DNA from 3 places in the Paenibacillus hebaui genome. Region 3 is predicted to be linked to each of the others. Evidence: riboswitches for the same ligand, from Rfam matches in the RefSeq annotation. Region 3 holds a riboswitch; each other region holds the start of a gene.
What was found. Region 3 has a riboswitch for S-adenosylmethionine ahead of mmuP (S-methylmethionine permease). Riboswitches for the same ligand answer to the same signal wherever they lie in the genome.
Positions count from the first base shown of each region.

Region 1 (7,976 bases), 310 kb from region 3:
CATCCCTATTCGCCGTACAGGTATTGGCAGCAAACGATACAGACAAATCCCCCTATGAGTATGACTGGATTGAAGGACCAGCAACTGTATCCCTGGATGATAAGGCAACCCTGCAAATCACCGAGGATCACACCTATCTGGATAAGGCTAACACCCAGCGTTCTATGCTGAACAGTGATGCGAAACCTAATGGGAATGAGATCGGAAGTCTATACAGCACCGGTCAATTCGGCTCATGGTATGTCGTGTTTGAGTACGTAAGGACAGGTCATATCGATGATAAAGACCAAAATCTTGATGCTGAAGAACTGTTAAGCAGCTACATCCGGGGCATCGAAGAAGAAAACAGAGATGCAGCAGATGTAGATAAAATGTACGTTACGGGGTGGGAAATTGAACCGACGTATGACAGTAATAAGCATCTTTTGATTTATTCTCTTGGTTTCAAGGATGCTTCTCAGCAAGCCATGGTCAATTACAATGTAAAGATCCTGACACGCGAAGGATACATCACTGCTATTCTTGTCACAGAGACGGCCAATTTCCAGCAGAGTCGCCTAGCATTTGAAGAAACGGTTCTTAATAACCTAAGCATCAATACGGGGTACACATACGAGGAGTATAATGCCTCAACTGACAAAACATCCACCGTGGGTCTCAAAAGCCTTCTTCTGGGCGGGATTGGTTACACGGCTGGTCTAAAATTCAGTCTTCTCCTTCTGCTTAAAAAAGGATGGGCCATAATCCTTGTTGTAGTTCCTGGTTTGCTAGGCTGGATCAGATACCAAATGAAAACGTCGAATACCGATGATGAAAAGCTGTCCCCTACTGAAAAGGCCTATCTACAAGATGCGGATGAGCAGCAGTATGCAGAACAGAATGAATTATCCTATTATCGCAAATCTGAACAGCAATCCGACGATGCCAAACCATGACATATGTTAAATTTCCGACTAACCTGTCCATATTAAAAAACATAAAATAAGCCGTATATCTCTGTAACAGAGATATACGGCTTATTTTGTACAAGATTCATATCATCTTAAGGAATTATTCAGTTGCAGGTTCAACTGCACCTTTATAACGTTCCTTGATGAATGTTTTAACCTCTTCGGAATGCAGGGCAGCCGCAAGTTTCTGGATTGCATCTGCATCTTTATTGTCCTCACGGGAAACGAGGATGTTCGCGTATGGATTACCTTGCAGGTCTTCAATCAGCAAAGCATCTTTTTCAGGATTAAGGTTGGCTTCCAGAGCGTAGTTGGCGTTGATAAATACCAGATCCGCTTCATCCAATTGACGAGGCATCATGGCTGCATCCAGCTCAATGATATCCAGATTTTTCGGATTCGCTGTAATGTCCTGAATGGTGGATGTGATATTCGTGTTGTCTTTCAGGGTGATAACGCCTTCCTTCGCAAGCAGCAACAGTGCACGTCCACCGTTGGATGGGTCATTCGGAATTGCTACTTTTGCACCGTCTTTCAATTCATCCAAAGACTTGATCTTTTTGGAGTATCCGCCAAAAGGTTCAACATGCACAGGAGTTACAGTAACGAGGTTAAATCCGCGTTCTTTATTTTCCGTATCCAGGTAAGGCTGATGTTGGAAGAAGTTTGCATCCAGTTTTTTGTCAGCGAGTTGCTGGTTCGGCTGTACATAATCATTAAACGTTACAACTTGCAAGCGAATGCCCTGGGCTTCAAGTTCAGGTTTAATACTCTCCAGAATCTCCGCATGTGGCGTAGGCGAAGCTCCTACTTTCAATTCTACGGTGCGAGGTGCGCCTCCAGCATTGTCCGCCCCGCTGTCGGAATCCTTGTTGTTTCCGCATGCAGCCAGTACTGCAATCAGCATAAGACTAAGTAGAGCAAAAGACCATTTTTTCATGTGTAAAACCCCTTCACTAATCATTTTTTTTGCAAGTTCCATCCTTTTTCAAGATTGAGGATTGAATTGGATGCCACCTGCTGTCTATGTGTTATTTCCTGGTGAACAATGTAACCAAGCGATCTCCAGCCATCTGCAGAATCTGCACCAATATGACCATAAATACAACGGAAATGATCATAATTTCATTCTGATAACGGAAGTATCCATAGTTGATTGCCAGTGTCCCCAGCCCTCCACCGCCAACCATCCCCGCCATCGCCGTATAAGAAACAAGCGTAACGATGGTGATCGTAATACCCGCAAGCAGACCAGGTAAAGCCTCAGGCAGCAACACCCGTCTTACAATCTGTCCGGTAGATGCTCCCATCGCCTGTGCTGCTTCAATGACACCCCGATCGACTTCACGCAGAGTCGTTTCAACTAATCGAGCGAAGTAAGGAGCTGCTGCAATAACGAGAGGCGGTATAACGCCCAGCACCCCTGTAGCCGTACCAACCAGTGAACGAGTGAACGGAATAAGGGCTACAATCAGTATGATAAACGGAATCGAACGCAGAATATTTACAATCAATGACAGAACAGAATACACCACGCGTGACTGCGTTGAGACGGATTTTGCTGTCATGAAAAGTAATACGCCAAGCGGCAAACCAATAATAATGGTGAACAAGCCAGAAGCGCCCAGGATTTGCAATGTCTCTATTGAAGCTGTACCAATCTCTTCCCAACGTACGGTTGAAAAATCCATGTTAACGAAGCACCTCCACATCAAGTCCCTGCGATATCAATTCAGTAACCGTAAGGTTAATCGCATTCGTATCACCCTCAAACCGAACCGTAAGCTGTCCGTAGGGAACTTGCTTGATCGTTGAAATGGTGCCTTGCAGGATGGCGAAATCTACACCCGTCTTACGTACCGTTCTAGACAAAATCGCCTCATACGTTTTATTGCCCAAAAACGATATTTTCACAAGTTTCGAAGAACCATCTGCTTGCAATTGAACATCTGAATTCGCCAGGGCGGTTTCTTCCAATGCAATTCCAGCTTCGTGGTCACGCAGCATGAAGTCACGTGTTATCGCATGCTGTGGCTTCAGGAATACGTCTGTGACAGGCCCCTGTTCCACAATGCCACCCTGATGAATGACAGCCACCTTGTCACAGATATTCTGGATTACGTGCATCTCATGTGTGATCAGAACAATCGTGAGGTTGTACTTTTCGTTAATGTCGAGCAACAATTTCAAGATCGAATTGGTCGTCTGCGGGTCAAGTGCTGAGGTAGCCTCATCACAGAGAAGTACATTCGGATCACTCGCAAGTGCTCTTGCAATTCCTACACGTTGCTTCTGTCCACCTGATAATTGGGCCGGATATTTATTGCTATGGTGCTCCAGACCAACCAGGGAGAGCATTTCCTTAACTTTGCGATCCATCGCTTCCTTGGGTGTATTCACGAGCTTTAACGGAAAAGCCACATTGTCATATACCGTTGCAGAGGATAGCAGATTAAAGTGTTGAAAAATCATACCGATCTTGCGTCTTTGCTGCTGCAATTCGGTCTTGTTGAGTGTGGTCAGATTGACACCATCGACCCATACTTCCCCCGCAGTGGGACGTTCCAGTAGATTAATGCAGCGGATCAACGTACTCTTACCTGCCCCGGAATGCCCGATTACCCCATATATTTCACCCTTACGGATGCTCAGATCCAGGTCGGATAACGCCGTTGTAGATTTTCCACCCTTGCCGTACGTCTTCGTTAAACCTTTTAATTCAATCAAAATGACTACTCCTTCCCAACGCCTACATGTATCTTTACCCGAAAGAAGGGAAAACTCCCCTTCGGCATATAAAAAAGAGCCCCTTTTGCAGAAACAAAAAGGGCTCTTCACGTGAAAGAAAATACCTTCTCATCTGCCAAAATCGTGTCTTGCACCATTTTGTAGGAATTAGCACCTAACATCTATAACGAATGACACAGCTGTCATCTAGTTATAAATCGGTTGCCGGGCTTCATCGGGCCTGTCCCTCCGCCGCTCTCGATAAGAAATATGATGTTGTAGAATTCTATAAGTTCATGTAGTTTATGCTTTATAATGTAAACGAACTTTTAAATATCAGTTATATTCGTGTAAAACTTGATTGAAACTCAGTATATTCCAAGTATTCCGACTTGTCAAAGGGAATTATTGCAATCTTTTACTGTGTTAATTTTTTCTTACCCTGCTTATGCCATATATTATTAATATAGCGGTAAGAAGTTGTTAACGTTTCACAAACCATATCCACACCCTGACGCATTTCCAGTAGATGCTGATCCAGATCCTCCAGTTTCACTTTCCCTTGCATGGTCTGGTGTAGCTGCCATAGATCATCCTGCATTTCGGAGTTCATGTAGTGAATCTCCATATTACGTCGTTTGCGCAGTTTGCTCATCGGTTCACGGTATGAGTCCTTGATTTGAATCAATTGCAGGGCAAGATTACGATGATCCCTGGCATAATCGAACTGTCTTAGCACGGTATAATAAGAAAAATGAGCTTTGGCATGAGATGTATTCAACTCAAATATTTCATTTAACACGGTTCCCAACTTATCCAGAATAGCAAAACAGCGGATGAATCCATCCTTGTAGAAATAGACGTAACGGGCATATTCCGCTTTTTCTGTTATCGTCATATCGTCTGTGGAGCCCGCGACGACTTTTTTGCGAAAATGGGATGCAGCAAAGCAGCTTTGCTCCAGTTCGTCCAGCGAGGATATGAGTCCCTGGGTCCACACATACAGTTTCCGGTAGTCATGAGTGGGATCATGATCCACATGCATCTGCCGCTGAAATAGCTCAAGCGTATCCGCCATTGCATTCATTGCTTCCTTCAGTAGTCCTTCGTTTGTACGCGGCTTTTCCCCCAGCAACGTTCGCAGCATATATAACCTCCTCTTTCCACCCTACAAAGTCATAATCTAATCATTCATCATATTAAACAAATTCGGAATTAGAGTAAACGTGCAATTGCTGCTTACAATAGGTTGCCCTGACATGCCTGACATCAAACAAAGTCCACCTGTCCAATGATCTACATCAATGGGGGTGGACTTTTCATTGGGTTATAGCTGGGCTATTGGAGTTCAAATAGGTTAGAAACGATTAACCGGGCGATGCAGCTTGTACACGAGGAAACTCATATACGTTAACACACCGAACAAAATGGCAATATCCAACATATGAGCCAGTGCTACAAACATATATACTTCCGGACGACTCATTGTAAACATCATACAGATACCAATAACCACTTGCAGTAGGATTAGAACAACGGATACCACGCCAAGGGTCTGCATTTCCTTGTTATCCGGATGTTTGCGATAGGCGAAGTGACCCAAAATGGCTATAACAATCACTAACGACGCAGCAGCTGCACGGTGAGCAAAAGCAACAGCTACCCCTCCCGAGAGCTCGGGGATAATCTGCCCGTTACAGAGCGGAAATCCAGAGCATCCTCCAGCAGAATTCGTATGACTCACAAAAGCGCCTGTGTATACCACAAGGTACGTATAGATCGTGGAGAACCAGACCAGATTCCTGAATTTTTTACTGACCCGAGGGTACTTATTCAGACGTTCCAATCCACCATCCCGAGCCTCCTGCCGTATGCCCAGCGCCATCATAAGCGAACTGGCAAAGGCGATCAGTGCAAAGCCGAAATGCAGTGCCATGACCGCGGAGGATTGGGAGAAGACGACGGCAAAAGCCCCCATAATTCCCTGGACAATAACAAATACTAGTGTTAAAAATGAAAACAATTGCAGGTCCCGGCGTGATTTTCCAAACCGCAGAAATGCAACAAAAGAGGCGATGGACAATAGCCCCGCCAGTGCGCTTACGGCGCGATGGGAATATTCAATAAGTGAGGCAACGGTATGTGCTGGCACAAGTTTCCCGTTACATAAAGGCCATTCCGTGCCGCAACCCAGACCCGATTCCGTTTTGGTTACGATGCCTCCGCCAAATGTGGCCAGAAACATGACAAGACAAGTTAATACGGTTAACCATTTAAACAAGGTTAAGTGCTTCAATGTTTTCTCACCTGCTGTTGGTTTAAGATGGCGAAGAACTATATTCTCCGCTTGATTCAGTACTTTGACACTTATTTCACAACTAAATTTATTATAACGGATAAATGTGTCATTGACGCCGCCCTTTGTGACAAAATGTTAACGTCTGACGAAATATTGACCCACAGGTCATTAATACATATGTACCCTATTTAGTTTCTCCCAAAATGACTGAACATACAAACGCCATTCCCCTGCTTCAAGAGAAATGGCGTGTTTGTAGTATACCCTTTTACAACATGAACATGTCATGCTTTTATATATTTCAGCTAAACATTTATTTATGAATCGTTTTATACACTTCAACTGCCCGATCCAGGAACTGCTCAATCTCTTCTCTCGACTTGCGCAGCTTGTTCACATATCGAACGAGTTCCCGTCCATCCGTATACGCTACAAAGCTTGGGATGCCCAGAATGTTCTGCTCTTCGCTAACCGTACCCACTTGATCCACATCTACCTCAATCAGTGTCATCTCACGAGAATACTTTTCTTCAACCTCAGGCATAAACGGATCGATGTACTTACAATCCCCACACCAATCTGCCTTGAATATGGCTACAGTTAAACGCGGAGATTGGATCGCTACATCAAATTCCGGTTTGGATGTAATCTGTTCCATTACAGCATCTTCCTTTCTATACCTTGTCTTATCCTAAGTGAAGCAAATTGCCGAGTGGAAGTCAAATATTCAGCACATACTTAGAATAAACAGCGTAAAAAATATGAAAATAAAACATACAGAACATTAAGAAAGGATGTCATGTTATGACTTCCGTTAAAACGGATTCATCCGATTCCCCCCATCATGGGTCCATATTTCAGATTGTTCGATCCATTCCCGGCGCGGCCCGTGAAGTGTGGCGGGGGAAACAGGCGGCTTGGCAAGCCTCCACACAGCTGCGTCACCCTTTGCGTGACATGGCTTGGGATTCCGATACAGCGGCAACCCTGCAATCTGAAATAGAGCGCTTATTGCCAGGGAGTGAAAACCCGTCTGTCCGAAATGCCCACAGCGCACTGGTATGTGAAGAGGATTGCATTATTCTGGAAGAGATCAAAACATTAACGCTGGAAAACAATCGGAGTAACATTACCCGTACAGCAGCTTATCTGGAATGTTACGAGCAATATCCCGAGCTGCATTGGGCTTTGCTTGCCCATATGGTATCCCGCAACGGCGGTTATCACATGACCGATCTTCAGAGTGATCTTATGCACAATTTGCAAAATCAAACGGATCGCGAGCATATGTATCGGTTGCTGGAGCGCTGCAATGCACTCATTTTCCAGGATGCATATCCCCAGCTTTTACTGTACATGCATAGTCGCCGGCTTGGCCGGAGCTGCTTCCATTTGCTGGACCATTTTCATGTATCGGTGTTTATGACTCCTTTCTGGGAGCGGTTTTGGCTGGAACGAAGCAGTTCTTTGCTAAGTGTGGCATTAATTATTAATGAGCAGAATTATATTGAGAGCCGGGTCGTGCAGCATCCTTATTTTCAAAAAGAAGTGCTGACCAAACCTGCATTCCATCTGCATAATCTGGCGGGCTTGAATCATATCGTGTTTCCTTTGGGACGTGGATCGGGACTCGCAGGGCGAGTGATTGAACATTTTGGCAAGCTGGATGAGCGGATCATGTTTGGCAAAGGTTTATATGCCATGTTGTTTGGCGTGGAGCAGGTGTACACACAAGTGCTGGAGTTCGCACAATCCGTCCCCCATCGTGGATCACGTGCTGAATATTGGCCAAGACTGTTCACAGCTAATGAGGATGAAGCCGGAGAACGTGCATTTTATAGTCAAGAGCTGTTAGATCAGGAATGGCTGCCGGAAGGTCAACGACTGTATAGTCCCGAGCTCCTTTCTGTGTGGGGCGATACGCCCTACGAACCGATTACAAGGCAGGATTGGCTACAAAATCGCGATTGCCTCGGCCATCTGACAGCACCACGCCGCCC
Region 1 is NZ_CP196836.1:5,910,746-5,918,721, forward strand. Features, by position in the region: gene ACR32F_RS26800 (DUF2167 domain-containing protein) at 1-935, shown strand, start outside; gene ACR32F_RS26805 (MetQ/NlpA family ABC transporter substrate-binding protein) at 1,051-1,890, opposite strand; gene ACR32F_RS26810 (methionine ABC transporter permease) at 1,982-2,641, opposite strand; gene ACR32F_RS26815 (methionine ABC transporter ATP-binding protein) at 2,643-3,677, opposite strand; SAM riboswitch class I at 3,804-3,945, opposite strand; gene ACR32F_RS26820 (Cthe_2314 family HEPN domain-containing protein) at 4,096-4,824, opposite strand; gene ACR32F_RS26825 (COX15/CtaA family protein) at 5,035-5,973, opposite strand; gene ACR32F_RS26830 (thioredoxin family protein) at 6,290-6,634, opposite strand; gene ACR32F_RS26835 (DUF2515 family protein) at 6,781-7,976, shown strand, end outside.
Region 1: linked by a shared signal. The riboswitch ahead of ACR32F_RS26815 (methionine ABC transporter ATP-binding protein) and the one ahead of mmuP (S-methylmethionine permease) in region 3 are both predicted to bind S-adenosylmethionine.

Region 2 (7,976 bases), 2.9 Mb from region 3:
ATATCCCGGATGATCCGACAGCCCCGGATGATATACCTCTCCAACCGCTGGATGCTCCAGCAGATACTTGGCAATCCTCAAGGCATTATACTCATGCCGTTCCATACGAAGTGCGAGTGTTTTCATGCCTTTCATCAACTGGTAAGAGTCGCTTGGAGACAACACTGCACCAATGGAATTATGCAGAAAGGCCATTTCGGCCGACAATTCTTCACCTTTGGTTATAATCAATCCGGCCAGCACATCGTTATGTCCACCAAGGTATTTCGTGGCACTATGAATGATGATATCGGCTCCAAGTTCAATCGGACGCTGGAAAAATGGTGTTAGCAACGTGTTGTCAACAATGGTCAGCAGGTTATGACTCTTTGCCCAGGAGCTGACTGCTTCCACATCTGTAATCATCATTAGTGGGTTGGTTGGCGTCTCAATGAATACCGCTTTGGTATTGGGCTGGCGGTGACTTTCCAGAGCCGCAAGGTCATTGGTATCCACGTAACTTGCCGTCACGCCAAATCGGGACAGTATGCGTTCAAGCAAGCGATACGTTCCTCCGTACAGATCCAACGATACAATCAGATGATCGCCCTGTCCAAACAAGGCAAAAATAGTTTGCAAAGCCGCCATGCCGGAGCTACAGGCAAAACCAGCATCACCGGCTTCCAGTGCTGCTGCCGCCTCTTCCAACACCTTACGGGTTGGGTTGGTGGTGCGAATATAATCAAAGCCCGTGCTTTGTCCAAGCTTCGGGTGGCGAAACGCAGTGGATTGATAGATCGGAAAGTTAATGGCGCCTGTTACCGGTTCATTAATGGACCCAATTTGAGCTAAGCGGCTTTCGATTTTCAACTTGTTGTTGTCTTCCATTGCTGCATCCTCCTGTAATCTCGATTAAATTTGCGGGCCAATATCGTAAGGTGTTTCCTGATACACATAGTAATTGAGCCAATTAGAGAATAATAAGTTTGCATGTGCCCGCCATGTGGCTGGTGGAACACGGGAAGGGTCATCATTCGGGAAGTAATGTTTAGGCGGCGCTATATCCATTCCTTTGGCCGCATCCCGGTCATATTCCCATTTCAGGGACAACGGATCATACTCGGCATGTCCTGTAGCAAAAATCTGTTTACCGTCTTTGGTAGCCACCAGGAAAATACCAGCTTCCTCAGATTCAGCTAATATCTCAAGATGTTCATTCTTTTCAATATCTTCACGTCGCACTTCCGTATGACGGGAGTGTGGAACGTTGAATACTTCATCGAACCCTCGCAGCAATTGCACATGGGGTTTGTTAATCGTATGTGGGAATACGCCAAAGCACTTTTCATCCAGCGCAACCTTGGGAACACCGAAATGGTGATATAAACCCGCTTGGGAGGCCCAACATATATGCATAGTCGATGTCACATTGGTTTTGGTCCATTCGAAGATTTCCTGGATTTCATTCCAATAGTTGACGTCTTCGAAGTCCATCTGCTCCACAGGGGCACCAGTAATAATCATGCCGTCAAAACGACGGTGTTCAATCTCATCAAAGGTTTTGTAGAACAGGTCCAGATATTCCTGTGATGTATTCTTGGATGTATGGGATTTGGGATGCACCAGTACGATATCCACCTGAATGGGTGTGTTTCCGACCAGACGAAGCAATTGCGTTTCGGTCGTTTCCTTTGTAGGCATCAGGTTTAATATAGCGATACGGAGCGGACGGATATCCTGCTGGTAAGCAGAAGTTTCGTCCATTACAAAAATGTTCTCTCCTGCAAGCACTTCTTTCGCAGGTAATGTGTCAGGTATTTTGATCGGCATGGTGTGTCTAACTCCTCCTTGTGCATAGATAGATGCAGCGTAGGCTGCCATGAGCTTGTCTAAGGTCAATGGACCATAAATCCAGGCCATACGAAGCTCAAGTTCCTTAGCGAAAATCACTGCTGAGAAGTCGGGGCATATAACAATGACCTTCCTCGGATTCCGAGAAAGGTCATATGTAAATAGATATGCGCCTCTCTCATCTCTCAGTTACAACAGTGCCACATGGACACTTGGTCGCTGCAAGAATTAGCACCGTACGGATATACCGCCGGTTGCCGGGTTTCATCGGGCCAGTCCCTCCACCTACTCTTGATAAGATTTCGCTGTATTTAATTGTAATTAAGAATGGTTCACCGTCTACTTTATTACATTAATGCCCTCACGTCAAGTTACAGTTCATGTCTGTTCTCTGGATCGGAACCGTTCATCATCCGTTCTCATACACTGCCTCAGAGCGCGAAATCGACACATTTTTGCGCTTGAAAGCACCCTGTACCAAAGGTATACTAAACAAGTGTTATAAACCCTTATGTGAGAGGTGACATATTCAATGGATGGCGACCCGAGGCCTGACTGGCAGCCGAGTTCCTACAAACTGCATAGAGAATTGATATCAGCATGCCGGCAGCGGGACGTTACTTCCGTTTGTATATAGAGCGAACGCAGTCCTGATCTCCAGGCTCCGCTGCCGACCGGCTGATCTCTTCTTTTTTGCGCCCAAATTGATAAAAATCCGCCAGCTTGGCGGGTGCAGAAGGAGTAGATAAACAATGAAAATCCGGTTGGTAAACAACGGCGTATTTATCCCGGTGGACGACATTCAGCAGGCGCTGACTCCACCAGCAGAGGGATTTTACTGGATTGATGCGGACGTAGACGATTTGGCGGTACTTCAACCGCTGTTCTTAATGCATGATCTGGCCGTGGAAGACTGCTTGAGTGACGAAGAACAACGTCCGAAGATTGAAATTTATGAGAACCATTATTTTATTGTCATTAATAGCATTCGTTTCGATGATGAAGAGATTTTTTTGCGTGCCGTCAACCTGTTCCTTGGCAGACATTTTATTATCAGTGTTACGAAACAGAAAGTCAGCGAATTGCGGACATTGAAACCGATACTATGGGAACAGGAAATCAGTACCCCAGATCGGCTACTGTACCTTTTAGTTGACTTGATTGTTGATAATTATTTCACCGTAGGTGACCGGATTGAAGCACGCATTGAGAAGCTTGAGGAAGACATTCTGATGCACACCAAAAAGTCTCATTTGAATGAGATTATCGGGCTGCGCAGCGAGATTCTGTGGCTCAAGAAAGTGCTGGGGCCTCAGAAAGAGGTCATTAACACACTGAACAAAAAAGACCTGCGCCTCATCGATGATCAGCTGCAAAAATACTTTAGTGACATTTATGAGAATGCTGTGAAGATATCCGAAACCTTTGAGACATATCGCGACCTGATGGGCAACTTGCGAGAAGCTTACCAATCGAGTATTGCCAACCGGGCGAATGAAATCATGCGCGTGTTTACCGCCATCACGACGGTGTTCATGCCCTTGACCGTCATTACCGGTATTTATGGAATGAACTTCGATAACATGCCTGAGCTACACTGGAAGTATAGTTATTTTGTGGTCATCGGACTGATGGTTACTTTGGGCCTGAGCATGTTCTTTATTTTCCGCAAGAAAGACTGGGTTTGAAAAAACGAAATTTGAAAGACGAGGCACTCCATTCGGAGAAAACGCCTCGTCTTTTTTAGTACACCATATACTCAATACGTTACGTACCAGCCTATTTTTCTCTACCCTCTTCTTATACTAACCTGCATTCTGCTCTGTCTCTATGTGCCGACGAAATCGGATTCGAATCATACGCAATCTTTCATAGACCTGCTCCAGACTGCCTCCACCGGGCTTCTCCCCTCCGTATACCTTATGTAATACTGGCTTCAGGAACGTGTCCCCCAACTCCTCATACGCGCTCCACACGGCCTCTTGTTCCTGCTCAGGCATGATCGCCAGCTCGGCATCCAGAAGACAATCCGTATCATAACCTTCGAGATCCAATGTCTCCAACAGCTCAATTAACTCCCTCCGAGACAAGCCGGAACGGTTCACGATCTCCTCCAGCGTAAAACCCTCCTTCATGCCTTCAAGTACCTGCTTGCGTGTAGTGAATCTATCGAGCTCTTGCTTGTACTTCTGCTCTCTTTGTCTGTACAACCAACTTTCATACTCTTCCTCCTTCAGAGCAGTGTATACCCAGTCCAGCGGAAATGCAGTTGAACGCTCCACGCCGTTTGTAAGTTCCATCCATTCCGTACCATACTCGGATGCTTTGCTCTCTCCTACTCCAGGCAGCTGCATCAGTTCATCCAACGTTTGTGGAACAAAGGTACTAATCATGCGCAGCAGACGGTTCGTCGCAATAAAGTAAGGTGCCTTCCGGTCAGAGGCTGCTCTCTTCCTGCGCCATGCGCAAAGGTCCGTATAGAGCTCCTCATTGCTGTATAACTCACTGTAACAATGAAGACGCTGACCACCATAACTACGTGACTTCAGATCATCATTTTCGTGAAACAAACCCTGTAGTAACGGACGGTACCCTTCGCTCATCTGTACAGCCAATTGGTGACGATAAATATGCAGCAGTTCATCCCACGAACTGCCCTCATACCAGATGTTGTCCTCCCGATCTCCCTCCTCATACTTGCTCCACCCCAGATGCCACCCATCTTCCTCTTCACCAATCCACAACTGGGCATGTTCCTCATTCTGACCTGATATTCTGGACAATCTGTTCATGAAAATGACTTCCATTTCTTTTCCCTCCTTCGACATTTCAGCCTGCACAGGTTGTATATGCTACCTTCAGGCAGCACAAAAAAAACACCTCTCCTGCAAAATCCATGCAAGAGAGGTGCTTCCCCATTAACCGTGCTATGCTGTTGCTCATATTTTACCACAATGGAAAAATACGTCAAGTACTTGTTGAGCTAGTTGTACAAAGCCAATTTTGCGAGAGCGAGCGAACCACACAGTCCCGCATTATCTCCAAGTCCTGGTGATACGACATATTGATCAATCTCGGACTGAATTGCCGGATGCTGAACATAGCCAGCCAGTAACTCCTGCAGTTTGCTGCGAACCATCGGGAACAGATGCTCCTGCTTCATCACTCCGCCGCCCATGACGATTTTCTGCGGAGAAAGAATCAGAACATAATTCATCAGCGCATGCGCCAGATAATGTGCTTCCATCTCCCAAGCCTTGTGATCGGCTGGCAGTTCGTAAGCTGGCTGCTCCCAACGTTTGTTGATGGCCGGCCCTGCCGCAAGCCCTTCCAGACAGTCTCCATGATACGGACAGAATCCTTCGTACGTATCCTCGGGATGTCTGCGCACAATGATATGTCCCATCTCTGGATGTGACAATCCATGAACCATTTTGCCACCTACGACAGCTCCTGCACCGATGCCCGTTCCCACAGTGATATACAGACAACTCTCCAGCCCTTGTGCGGCGCCCCAAGTCGCTTCCCCGAGTGCAGCACCATTGACATCGGTATCGAACGTCATGGGTACATCAAAGTGCTCCTTAAGCTTGCCAATCAGATTGTACTGACCCCAATGTGGTTTAGGTGTTGTTGTGATGTAACCATATGTCGGACTTCCTTCGATCGGATCTATCGGACCAAATGAACCTACACCCAAAGCTTCAATACCTTTGCCTTCAAAAAAAGAAATGACTTGAGCCATCGTCTCTTCCGGTGTCGTCGTTGGAAAGCTTACCCGTTCAAGAACTTCTCCTGTTTCCGTACCGATACCACATACAAATTTGGTGCCTCCAGCTTCAATTGCGCCTAAGATCGTCATGTTAGTCACACTCCCAAGTTAGTTTAAAATGGCATTCATATCTGTTGTCTGGACAACGTTAGTTCTAACCCTGCTGCTCGCTCTCCAGCTTGGACAGACGCTTCACCAATGTCTGCCTCCAGCTCTCTGAGAGTGCAGGAATGGCGAGCAAAGCACGCATACCCTCAGCATCTTGCTTTCCCTGATGCATAATCCGATTGGCTTCAAGAATGGTCATCGATGCAGGATCAGTGCTCATTCGTCTGAATATCGACGAGGGGGTTACCTGGCCTTCTTGCAGCACCCGAAAGTAAAATCCGGTATGTCCGCTCTCCTGAAAATAAACAGGCAGTTCCTTGTAATCATACCGAACACCCAGTTTGAAGCAAGGCTGTCTCGGCTGGCTGACCTGAACAGTGGCTTCGCCCAATTCGTACACATCACCAATCCGGACGTCTTCTTCGGCACAGCCTTCAACCGTCAGATTTTCCCCGCAAGCTCCCCAGTCCAGCTTGCGATCCATCAATTGTTCGAGCGCCGGATAACGACTGTAATCGTATACACAAACAGCCTTATCTGGTCCACCATGATGCTCCAGATCCGCCTGGGCATCCCCTGTCATTCCAGTGAATGACAGGAAAACCGGGCTGGATACAGGATGTTTCACAATTCCGCTCATCACTTCACGCTTTTGGCCAAACAGTGGCTGAGGATGCCCGACATTAACGGACAATACAGCCGTTTGGCTTTCATCTGGCTTCAGGTTATGTGTGAGTGTCATCTGATCCTACCTCCCATAATAGCTGTTTTTTAGCGTACAGACCCACCAAAAACGAGTGTATTGCTTAACAAGCGTCCCGGGGAAGTAAGCATTTTACCACCAGCGTACATGCCTGATGATGCACCACCATCGAGATTCATTGCCTGTTTGGCACCTAGCTTCTGCATAACTGCTGCCCACTCCTTGACCGTCGCTCCCGAAACGGTAGCCAGCATAACCGAACCATCGGCCATAATGGCGATACCACTTCTTGCGCCGGAGGCATTCAGAATCTTGGTATCCTTAAAACCCTCGCTTGTTGGATTCACAGCAACCTTGCCGTCTTTCACCAAACGTGGACCTGCTCCCACAGCGGTTACTACCTCTTGCCAAGGAATTTCTTTACCTGATGCATTGGTGTATCTGTAGTTCATTTCTACGGTTGATCCAACTGTGAAACGGTCTGAAGAAGATTTCTGATTGCCCGTGAAGACCAGAACTGAGCCGTTCTTGGGAATCGCAATGTTGTTATTAGGCACTTTCTTGGTAACAACGCCTTTCTCCATCACAACTGCCGTCCCCCCTTTGAACCCAACCGTGGAGCCACGTTCCGGCGTGTAGAGCATCGTAATGCTCGCATTTGCGGAAGGTGTCCGATTAATAAAGGTCGCGTACCAGCTGCGCGATTTTCCTTTCGTGTCCGTAACTTTACCCGTCAGACTCACTTGAAGCGAATCCATGATGGGTGAGCCATCCTCCTTAAATCCAATCGTAGTTCCGTATCTTCCAATATGTATAACCTTACCATTTGCTATTAACATGCCATATGGATCTGGTGCTCCGTTATAGGCTTCGAAAAATGCTCCGTTTATGGCCGCCTGTGCGCCATAAGCTTTTACAATTGAAGGCAATGTTGCGGTCTCACCTACCTGCTTCTTCGCTAATCCTACAGTAACTGGTGTTCCCTTCGGAATGCTAACCGTCTGCACGGTAAAACTGCGTCCTGCTGCTTTTACTTTCTGTACTTTGGCACTAATTGCTGCTTTGGCATCCACTGTCTGCGGAGCACTCACCGCTCCTGAAAGTAATACTGGCAAAGCCAGGACAAGGGTCATAGCCCCTGCCCACCATTTTTCCCCTGTCCGTTTTGTCTGCATGCTACTCACCTATTGCCACTCCCATCCAAGAGCCAAGGCTCTTCATCTCAAGTTGTTCGAACTTGTCCATCACCATATCCGGATCAAGACGCAATTCACATACATCCAGTGCACAAGCTACCGGAACAGCACAGTGAATCTCTGCCAGTTTACGGGACAGATGCAGCATGTCGAGATCATTCTCAATCTTGTTACGTACCGAAGGGGTAAGCTTGTCCATATTGTCGAGAATTCCTTCAATGGAGCCATATTCCTGCACAAGCTTCAAAGCTGTCTTCTCACCAATGCCCCTGACTCCGGGATAATTGTCACTGGCATCCCCCATCAGACCCTTCATGTCAATCACTTGACGAGGTGTCAGCTGTTTCTCTGTCATTAGCGATTCAGG
Region 2 is NZ_CP196836.1:1,953,874-1,961,849, reverse strand. Features, by position in the region: gene ACR32F_RS08930 (PLP-dependent transferase) at 1-867, opposite strand, end outside; gene metA (homoserine O-acetyltransferase MetA) at 892-1,809, opposite strand; SAM riboswitch class I at 2,006-2,131, opposite strand; gene corA (magnesium/cobalt transporter CorA) at 2,583-3,518, shown strand; gene ACR32F_RS08915 (HRDC domain-containing protein) at 3,636-4,637, opposite strand; gene ACR32F_RS08910 (ROK family protein) at 4,814-5,692, opposite strand; gene ACR32F_RS08905 (MOSC domain-containing protein) at 5,757-6,452, opposite strand; gene ACR32F_RS08900 (phosphodiester glycosidase family protein) at 6,482-7,588, opposite strand; gene ACR32F_RS08895 (5'-3' exonuclease) at 7,590-7,976, opposite strand, start outside.
Region 2: linked by a shared signal. The riboswitch ahead of metA (homoserine O-acetyltransferase MetA) and the one ahead of mmuP (S-methylmethionine permease) in region 3 are both predicted to bind S-adenosylmethionine.

Region 3 (7,976 bases):
GCCACCGTAACGTTCAAGCTTGAGGAAGCAGCCCGTTATGCGGGACTAAGCCTTTCGCGTGCAGTCCGTTTATTTAAGGAGCATTACAATCAGACCATGATTCAATACGCGATTGAGATCCGTCTGAACGCGGCGCTCGAGCGCATGAAATACAGTGAAATGACACTAGAGCATATCGCCGAATCCTGCGGCTTTGCGAGCTATTCCTATTTTCACCGGGTATTTCGAGCGCACTTCGGAGTATCGCCGGCGGAGTATCGCGAAAAAGAGCATATCATGATTCAGGATGAAGTGTTGCAACATTGATTCGTGACCTTAGAATTACATATATCGGTAGATCTAAACAAAGAGCCCTCGCTCCCGCTAACTGGCTTGATCTTACAAGCACATGTGCAGGAGCTGAAGGCTCTTTGATTTATTTTCCTAACATTTAATGAGATACATGTTCAACCCGATTAATCTTCTGGAGTTCCCCACACCGCTCCTACTTGCGCCACTTTTTCGCCAGTTCACCAATCTGGTGGGGCGTAGTCCGGCAACATCCGCCGATAATCTTGGCACCCGCAGCAACCCACTGCTCAGACGCATCGCTCATGCTACCACATGTTCCCTGTCCGCTCCATGTCTTCGTCACTGCATCATATACCTCTCCCGAGTTCGGATATACAATGACTGGTTTATCACTGGCACGGCTTAGAATACCGACTGCTTCCGTTACAACTTCCATGGGAGCACAGTTCAGGCCAATCGCAGCAATCTGCGGTTCCGAGCCGAGCAATCGTGCACACTCTTCAATCGGTGTTCCTTCGCTGATGGCAGTTCCATCTTTTAAAGAGAAGGACAGCCATGCATATGCATTAGGAAACTCCTTCAATAAATCAACCAGCACCTGCGCTTCCTGCAAGGAAGGAATGGTCTCAAAAGCCAGAATATCAGCCCCAGCTTCCAGCAACGCTGCGATTCGAGGACGATGGAAGGCCGTCAGCGTCTCATCCGAGACGCCATAGTGACCCACATACTCCGAGCCATCTGCCAGATAAGCACCGTAGGGTCCAACGGACGCAGCAACAATCGGCCGCGGCCGTGCCAAGACACTTTTCGCCATGGCCTCTGTTGTTTGTTGCTCCCCCATTGAATGACTGCCCGTCACGTTTCCTCCGGCTCCATCTTGCACTTCTTCCCATACTTTATCGCGCGCCTGTGCAGCTAGCTTAACTGTCATGCGAATCAGATCCAGCGATTCTTGCTCTCCGATGCCTCTTTGGCTGAATCCATCCACGGTCGCCTGATAACTGGATGTAATGGCACAGTCCGCTCCCGCACGGAAATAATCCGCATGTACCTGAACGATGACGTCCGGATTCTCCAGCAGCACACGGGCAGACCAGAGCGGATCATCCAGATCACAGCCGTGCTGCTCCAGCTCGGTTGCCAGCGCCCCATCCAGAAGCATCACCGGATGTTCACGCAGAATTTGTGCTATGGGATTAGTCTGTTTTGCTTGCGTCATGTACTTGTCCTCTTTTCTTATTCACACGTTCTGTCAGATAATATGCTGCATAACACAGTGCGATAAATGGAACCCCACAATACAGTGCAATTCGCTGCGTTGGATCAAAGGCTATACCTATGCATGAAGCCAGGCACAATACAAAAGAAATAATAGGCACAGCCGGATAAAGAGGTGTCCGGTAGACAAGGTCTTTTACCGAATGCCCTTCCCGTATATATTGCCTACGGAACATGTACTGTGATGCACTAATGCTCATCCATACCGCAACCACCGCAAGACCCGAAATGGAGACCAATGTGATATAGACCGTTCCCGGCGCAATGATGCTGGACAGCAAGGCCAAGCCGCCGCCAACCATACTGATCAGTAGCGCATTCAGTGGTACACCACGTTTGGTCAGTTTGGCAAACCACGGAGAGATCGTCTTTTTATCTGCCAGTGACCAGAGCATCCGTGAAGAAGCATACAGGCCTGAATTGGCTGCAGACAGAATCGCGGTCAGAATAACAAAGTTCATAATATCCGCTGCATACGGAACACCGATCCGCTCCATTACGGCTACAAATGGACTTTGCAGTACACTCGCATCCGACATTGGCAGTAGTGCCGACAAGATGATAATCGTTCCGATGAAGAAAATAATCAAACGCCACAGTGTGGTATGGATCGCTTTCGGTATCGTCTTTTCCGGATTCTCCGTCTCTCCAGCAGCAATGCCAATCAGCTCGGTGCCCGAGAACGCAAAGTTCACAGCCAGCATCGTCATTAATATCGCAGTAGCTCCATTCGGGAACCAGCCGGATGCTGTAATGTTGGAGAGAAACGGTGCAGGTTCCGAATCTGCCATCGGAATAATGCCGAACATGGCCGCCCCACCAATAATAATAAAGACCACAATCGTAAGTACTTTAACCGATGAGAACCAGAACTCTGATTCCGCAAAAAATTTGACCGTCAACGCATTGAACAGGAAGATCATAATCGCAAACAGCGCACTCCATATCCATACATTCACTGAAGGAAACCATCGCTGCATCAACAATCCAGCCGCCGTGAATTCGGAACCGAGCGCAACTGTCCAAGTCAGCCAATACAACCAGGCCACGGTGTACCCTGTAGCTGGACCAATGTATTTGGCTGCATAGCTATGAAACGCCCCCGTCTCCGGCATGTACACAGACAGTTCACCAAGACAGAGCATAACCAGATATACGACAATCGCTCCAATCAGGTAGGACAGAATGGTACCCAGCGGTCCAGCCTGTTGAATCGTATAACCCGAGCTAAGAAACAATCCTGTACCGATAACTCCACCAAGTGAGAGCATGACCACGTGCCGAGCCTGCATTTTACGCTGAAAATGTCCCTTGTCTTTGTTGTTCTCCATGCCTGCTCCCCTACTCCTTCATCCAGAAAAAACAAAAAGACCCACTCTTCCTGAAGAGTGCGCCGTTACTGACAAATAAAAACAAACGCTCCTATCTATCAGGCTGTTCACCCGCTGGAATTAGCACAGTATCCTTCAGATCTGTTGCTGAGGTTTCTAAGGGCCAGTCCCTCCACCTCTCTGGATAAGAAAATGATTTTTTATAAATATAGCGATCTATCATCGTTGTGTCAACAATTAAATAATAAACCGCTACATTCCCTTTCTACTCGGTGGAAGAACCCGGATTGGTGATGCTAATCTTCACCTCATATGTAATCGGCACGGTGCTAAAGATTTGGTCCCAGTCGTCTTTGACCTTTTTCCATGTTTTCGGATATTTGATGCGCAGACTATCCCGAAAATCAGCAACGTCTACTTTATAGCTATGCTGAAGTTTGTAGAGAACCTGTCGAACCTGTTGCTCGGCCAGCTCAGAAAATGCCGTTTCCAGCTCTTTGAGATCAGCTTCCTTATGCTCTTCTTCGGGAACACTCCAATCCTCCATCAGCCAGCCTTCAGATTCGTTCTTTACATGGAACGATATATCATCGCCGACCACCTTCGGAATTACTTTTGTTTTTTTCTTCTTCGTTTCAAATACAACGGTGAACCCATCTTTGTTATATGTCTTCAAGACGCCTCCTTTTGCTTTAGGCTTAATCCACGATAGACCTTCCAGATCCGTCTGGCTCAGTTCCCCGAGAAATTTTTTCGTCTTTCCATCAAAGACACTGCCACCGGAGAACTTGTCTTCGCCATTGGAATACAGCACATTCTGCAGCAGGAAGCTGGAACCGGACTGCATCTGGGCGTCCAACTTGGATAACAAGACCGGGTCCAGGATCTTGTTGGACATATACGAGTTGTTCGTGATTCCCGTGAGATAAAATGCAGGGATTCGGGAAGGGTCCTGTGAAGTCAGTACGTCCACCGCACGATGATGGCTAATCAGCACCAGACAGTTCGGACGAATATCGTTATCCTGCAGGACAAAATCAAGCAGTTGGTCCAGACCATATTTTTTGGCAATATCCTTGGAAATAACGATGACCTTCAGGTGATGTCCGATGAGTGGACGATCTCGGCGGAGCGCAAATTGCCGAAAGATTTGCAGTAAGGAATCTCCGGTGAGCTGTTCATTGGAATAGGAGCTTTTGCCTGAAGCAGGTGAACCGGATTGCTCGCTTTTCTGGCTTTTCGAACTACCTGGAGCAATCTGTACTGTGGCTGTCACATTGTTCTGCTTGGAATACCTTCCTCCCTGAGCTGCAGTGTTCTTCTCGAATTCCGTCTCTTTGCCGATATCAATCCCAAGACCGACATAGACGCTTAGATCCTCTATCTCCCTGCTGCTCCAGCACCCGGATATGATGAATAGAATGGACAAGGCAGAGATCACACGTAAGAGCAAGCGGATGTGAATCATGCATGTTTGCCTCCTTTTTTGCGAATCAGACTCAGCAGTAGCAATACCAGCGGTAGAATGGCAAATAAAAACACGGATGCATTGCCCAGCATATCCCCTAGTTCAAAGGTCTCATTAACCGTTTTGGGCATCATTGAAGTCAGATATATGAACGGAAGCAAGCAATACATAATGACCTGCATCTTCTTCATACGAAACAAATCACGAATTCCCACCGAAGCGCAGTAATGTGTGATTACTGTCGTCGAAAAAATCTGCATAATCCAGATGACCAGCAGCAATGATTCAAATCGCTCGAATATTAAACCTTGTATCTCAAAGCTTCTTACCAAATCCAGCGTTGGCCACGTTCTTGTCTTAATCCCGTCAAGGGACAAGCTGCCCACAACCATAACAACTGTAATCAAGTAGATCATTGTCGAGATCATTAAGCCCCATGTCATAGCCTTATTGCTTTTCTTCGGATCTTGCATATATGCGGTCATGACCAGCATCACCTCGTAACCTGTATACGACAGTAATGAGGGCTTCAATCCTTTAATAACCGGCATGATCCCCTCTCCAAGTACCGGCCTCAGATTACCAATCTCGAATAGCTGGTTACTGAGCAGAATTTCGATTACAAATATAATCAACGTAATCGGCAAAATGATCTCAAATACACGTACAAGGACGGAAAGCCCGCCGGAGATCAAATATATGCCAATCCACATAAAAACCATGACAATGGCCCAGGTTGGAGTTCGTTCGAGCAGATACATGCCCGTTACATCTGCCATGACTCTGATTTCGAATGCTGCAATTACCATAAAATACATAATCATGGCACAGCCCAGTATGTAAGCAATCCAGCGCCCGGTAATCTCGCGGGTGAACTGGAACACGGTTTTCTCGGGAAATCTGCGACACAGGGTGACCATAATAAGGCCGACACCTGTAATAATTAGTCCGGAAAGAAGAATGGAAATCCAGACATCTGGTGTTCCAACAGCTTTACCGGTCGTTCTAGGGAGTGTCAAGATGCCTGCACCAAGCATGTAATTGACAATAATCACCACGGCCTGTCTATTGCTAATCTTTCCTTCGGAGTTGTTCACTTCTTATCACCTCAATCACTTTATGATTTTGTTCGGTCCTTATCGGTCGGATGAGTCATCTCGGGACGTTTTCTCATCATATTTAGCGGGGCACGGATCACAAAATCCTTCCATTCCCCGAATCGATAAGGCACGGCTGGTTCAACATAAGGCACACCAAAGCTCGATAGTCTCGCCAGATGCGTACAGATGAGGAGAAAGAACATAACTACACCAAACAACCCGAGCACGGCTGCACTAAACATGGCGGCAAAACGCAGAATTCGCAGGGTTAAGCCTGCACTGTATACAGGGATCGTAAAGGAAGAAATGGCTGTAACCGCAACGACAATAACCAGGAATTGGCTTATTATTCCTGCCTGAACCGCTGCTTGGCCGATAATCAGACCTCCAACGATACCCATCGCGGGCGCAATCGGCTTAGGCAGACGTATGCCTGCCTCTCTGAGAATTTCAATCGAGAGCTCCATGATCAGCACTTCAATGATCGAAGGAAACGGTACTCCCGTTCGCGTTTCAATGATCGTCAATACCAGCTTGGTGGGGATCAGCCCGGGATGGAACGAGATAAACGAGATATAGAGCGCAGGAGCAAGCAAGGCCAGCATGGCAGACATCATACGCAACGTTCGCATGAAGGTTCCGGGAATCCAGCGTTCATAGTAGTCCTCGGGAGATTGAAGCAGCATGCTGAAGGTCACCGGTACAATCAAAACAAATGGCGTACCGTCCAACATAATGGCTACCCGTCCTTCCAACAAGGCACCCATCACCCGGTCAGGTCTCTCTGTATTTAATACCTGTTGAAAGGGACTCAGGGTACTGTCCTCGATCAGTTGTTCGACATAACCTGATTCCAGCATGGAGTCCATGTCAATCTTCTCGATTCGCTTCCGAACTTCATCCACAAGCGCAGGATTAGCAATGTCCTGAATATAGGCTATCGCCAAATCTTTTTTGATTCGTTTTCCCACTTCAAACTTCTGAATAAACAGGCTCTGATCGCTTCCATAGCGACGCAAAATGGCTGTATTATCGCTTAACTGTTCAGTAAAACCAATGCGGGGGCCACGAAGCAATCCTTCGGACAAAGGTTCATTCACGCCTCGTGCTTTAATTTTATGGGCTCCAATTAATAAAGCACCCGGCAATCCATCAACCAACAGCGCATTTTTACCAAAAAGTACACCCAGTGAAAGCTCCTGAAGGGAATTGGTCTCCTGAATCTGACTGACTGGAAGTAATTGATTCTGCAGATATGCCGAAAGTAAATATGCATTATCCGGATGAAGAAACCCCTCCTGCTTAAGCTGCGGTATGCCTTCTAACATTAATGGTGTAATCAAGTGATCAATAATTAAGTCATGATCTCCCAAACCTTCGGTATACATGACCGCAGCGCGTGTATTCGTACCCCTGATGATAAATTCCCGAATATGCACGTCTGCATTTTGACCAAAGCTTTCTCTTACGCTAATCAGATCCGTAATGTACTTCCCGGTTATCTTAATATTCGCATAGTGGCCCGTCTCCGTTCCCTCGCCCTGCCCTGCGGCGGCTGGCGAGATGTCCTTCGAGGATATGGACGGTCGCTCCGAACGGGAGAAGCTTCCACGTTTAATGGCGGCATTGATCCAGCGCGTAGTCATAGTAATGCCAATCGGAATAATGACGACCAGGAATGCCTGCATCCATATGTTAAAATCCGGCACGTAGGATACAATTGTTGACCACATGTTCCCACCCCAACATTTCTCTGCATGACGAAGCTGCAGGTATTCCCAAGTATTGTGTCCCCGTTTGCACACAATAATTCCCGTTTTTTTGTAGACCATTCAATTGGACCTGCTTATAACAGATGCTCGCATTCTCCTTACTTCCATTGCATGTTTTGAACACAGCAAAAAAAACAGTCCCTGTATAAGGAACCGCTTCGTATTGATCAGTCAACATACTGAGTCAGAAGGATATCAAGAATATATCGCATGGTTTTCCTATGATCCATCCACCACATATTAAACGATTCTGGTCACATGCTCCGCTTTGGCATCAAGCAACTGAGCCGATTCAGCAATTGCCTTAAAGTCATTCAAAGCAATCTCGATTCGCTCCTGGCTCTGCTCGACATACGCCTCTACCTTTTGTGTACCGCCTGTAATATTGGCAATTTCCTTGGTTATTCCGGTAACACTATCACGAATCTCATTAATGGAGTTCTCCACCATTGTGGATAGTTTCTTTACTTCCTTGGCGACGATGTCGAATCCTCGTCCGAATTCTCCCGCATGCGCCGCTTCAATGGCAGCATTTAATGCGAGCAGCTGCGTCTGTGATGAAATCTCGCGTATGGTTTGTACCACTCCCTGGATTGATCCGGCCTGTTCCTGCAGATGAGTCAGCGTCACACGGTTCGAAGCTGACACCTCTGAGATATATGAGATACTGGACATTAACTCCTGGCTTCGTCCAATCCCTGTATCTGCTTGCTCATTCAGCTCATGGGACATCGCT
Region 3 is NZ_CP196836.1:6,216,012-6,223,987, forward strand. Features, by position in the region: gene ACR32F_RS28205 (AraC family transcriptional regulator) at 1-306, shown strand, start outside; gene mmuM (homocysteine S-methyltransferase) at 485-1,510, opposite strand; gene mmuP (S-methylmethionine permease) at 1,488-2,900, opposite strand; SAM riboswitch class I at 2,989-3,091, opposite strand; gene ACR32F_RS28220 (Ger(x)C family spore germination protein) at 3,166-4,368, opposite strand; gene ACR32F_RS28225 (GerAB/ArcD/ProY family transporter) at 4,365-5,465, opposite strand; gene ACR32F_RS28230 (spore germination protein) at 5,486-7,201, opposite strand; gene ACR32F_RS28235 (methyl-accepting chemotaxis protein) at 7,481-7,976, opposite strand, start outside.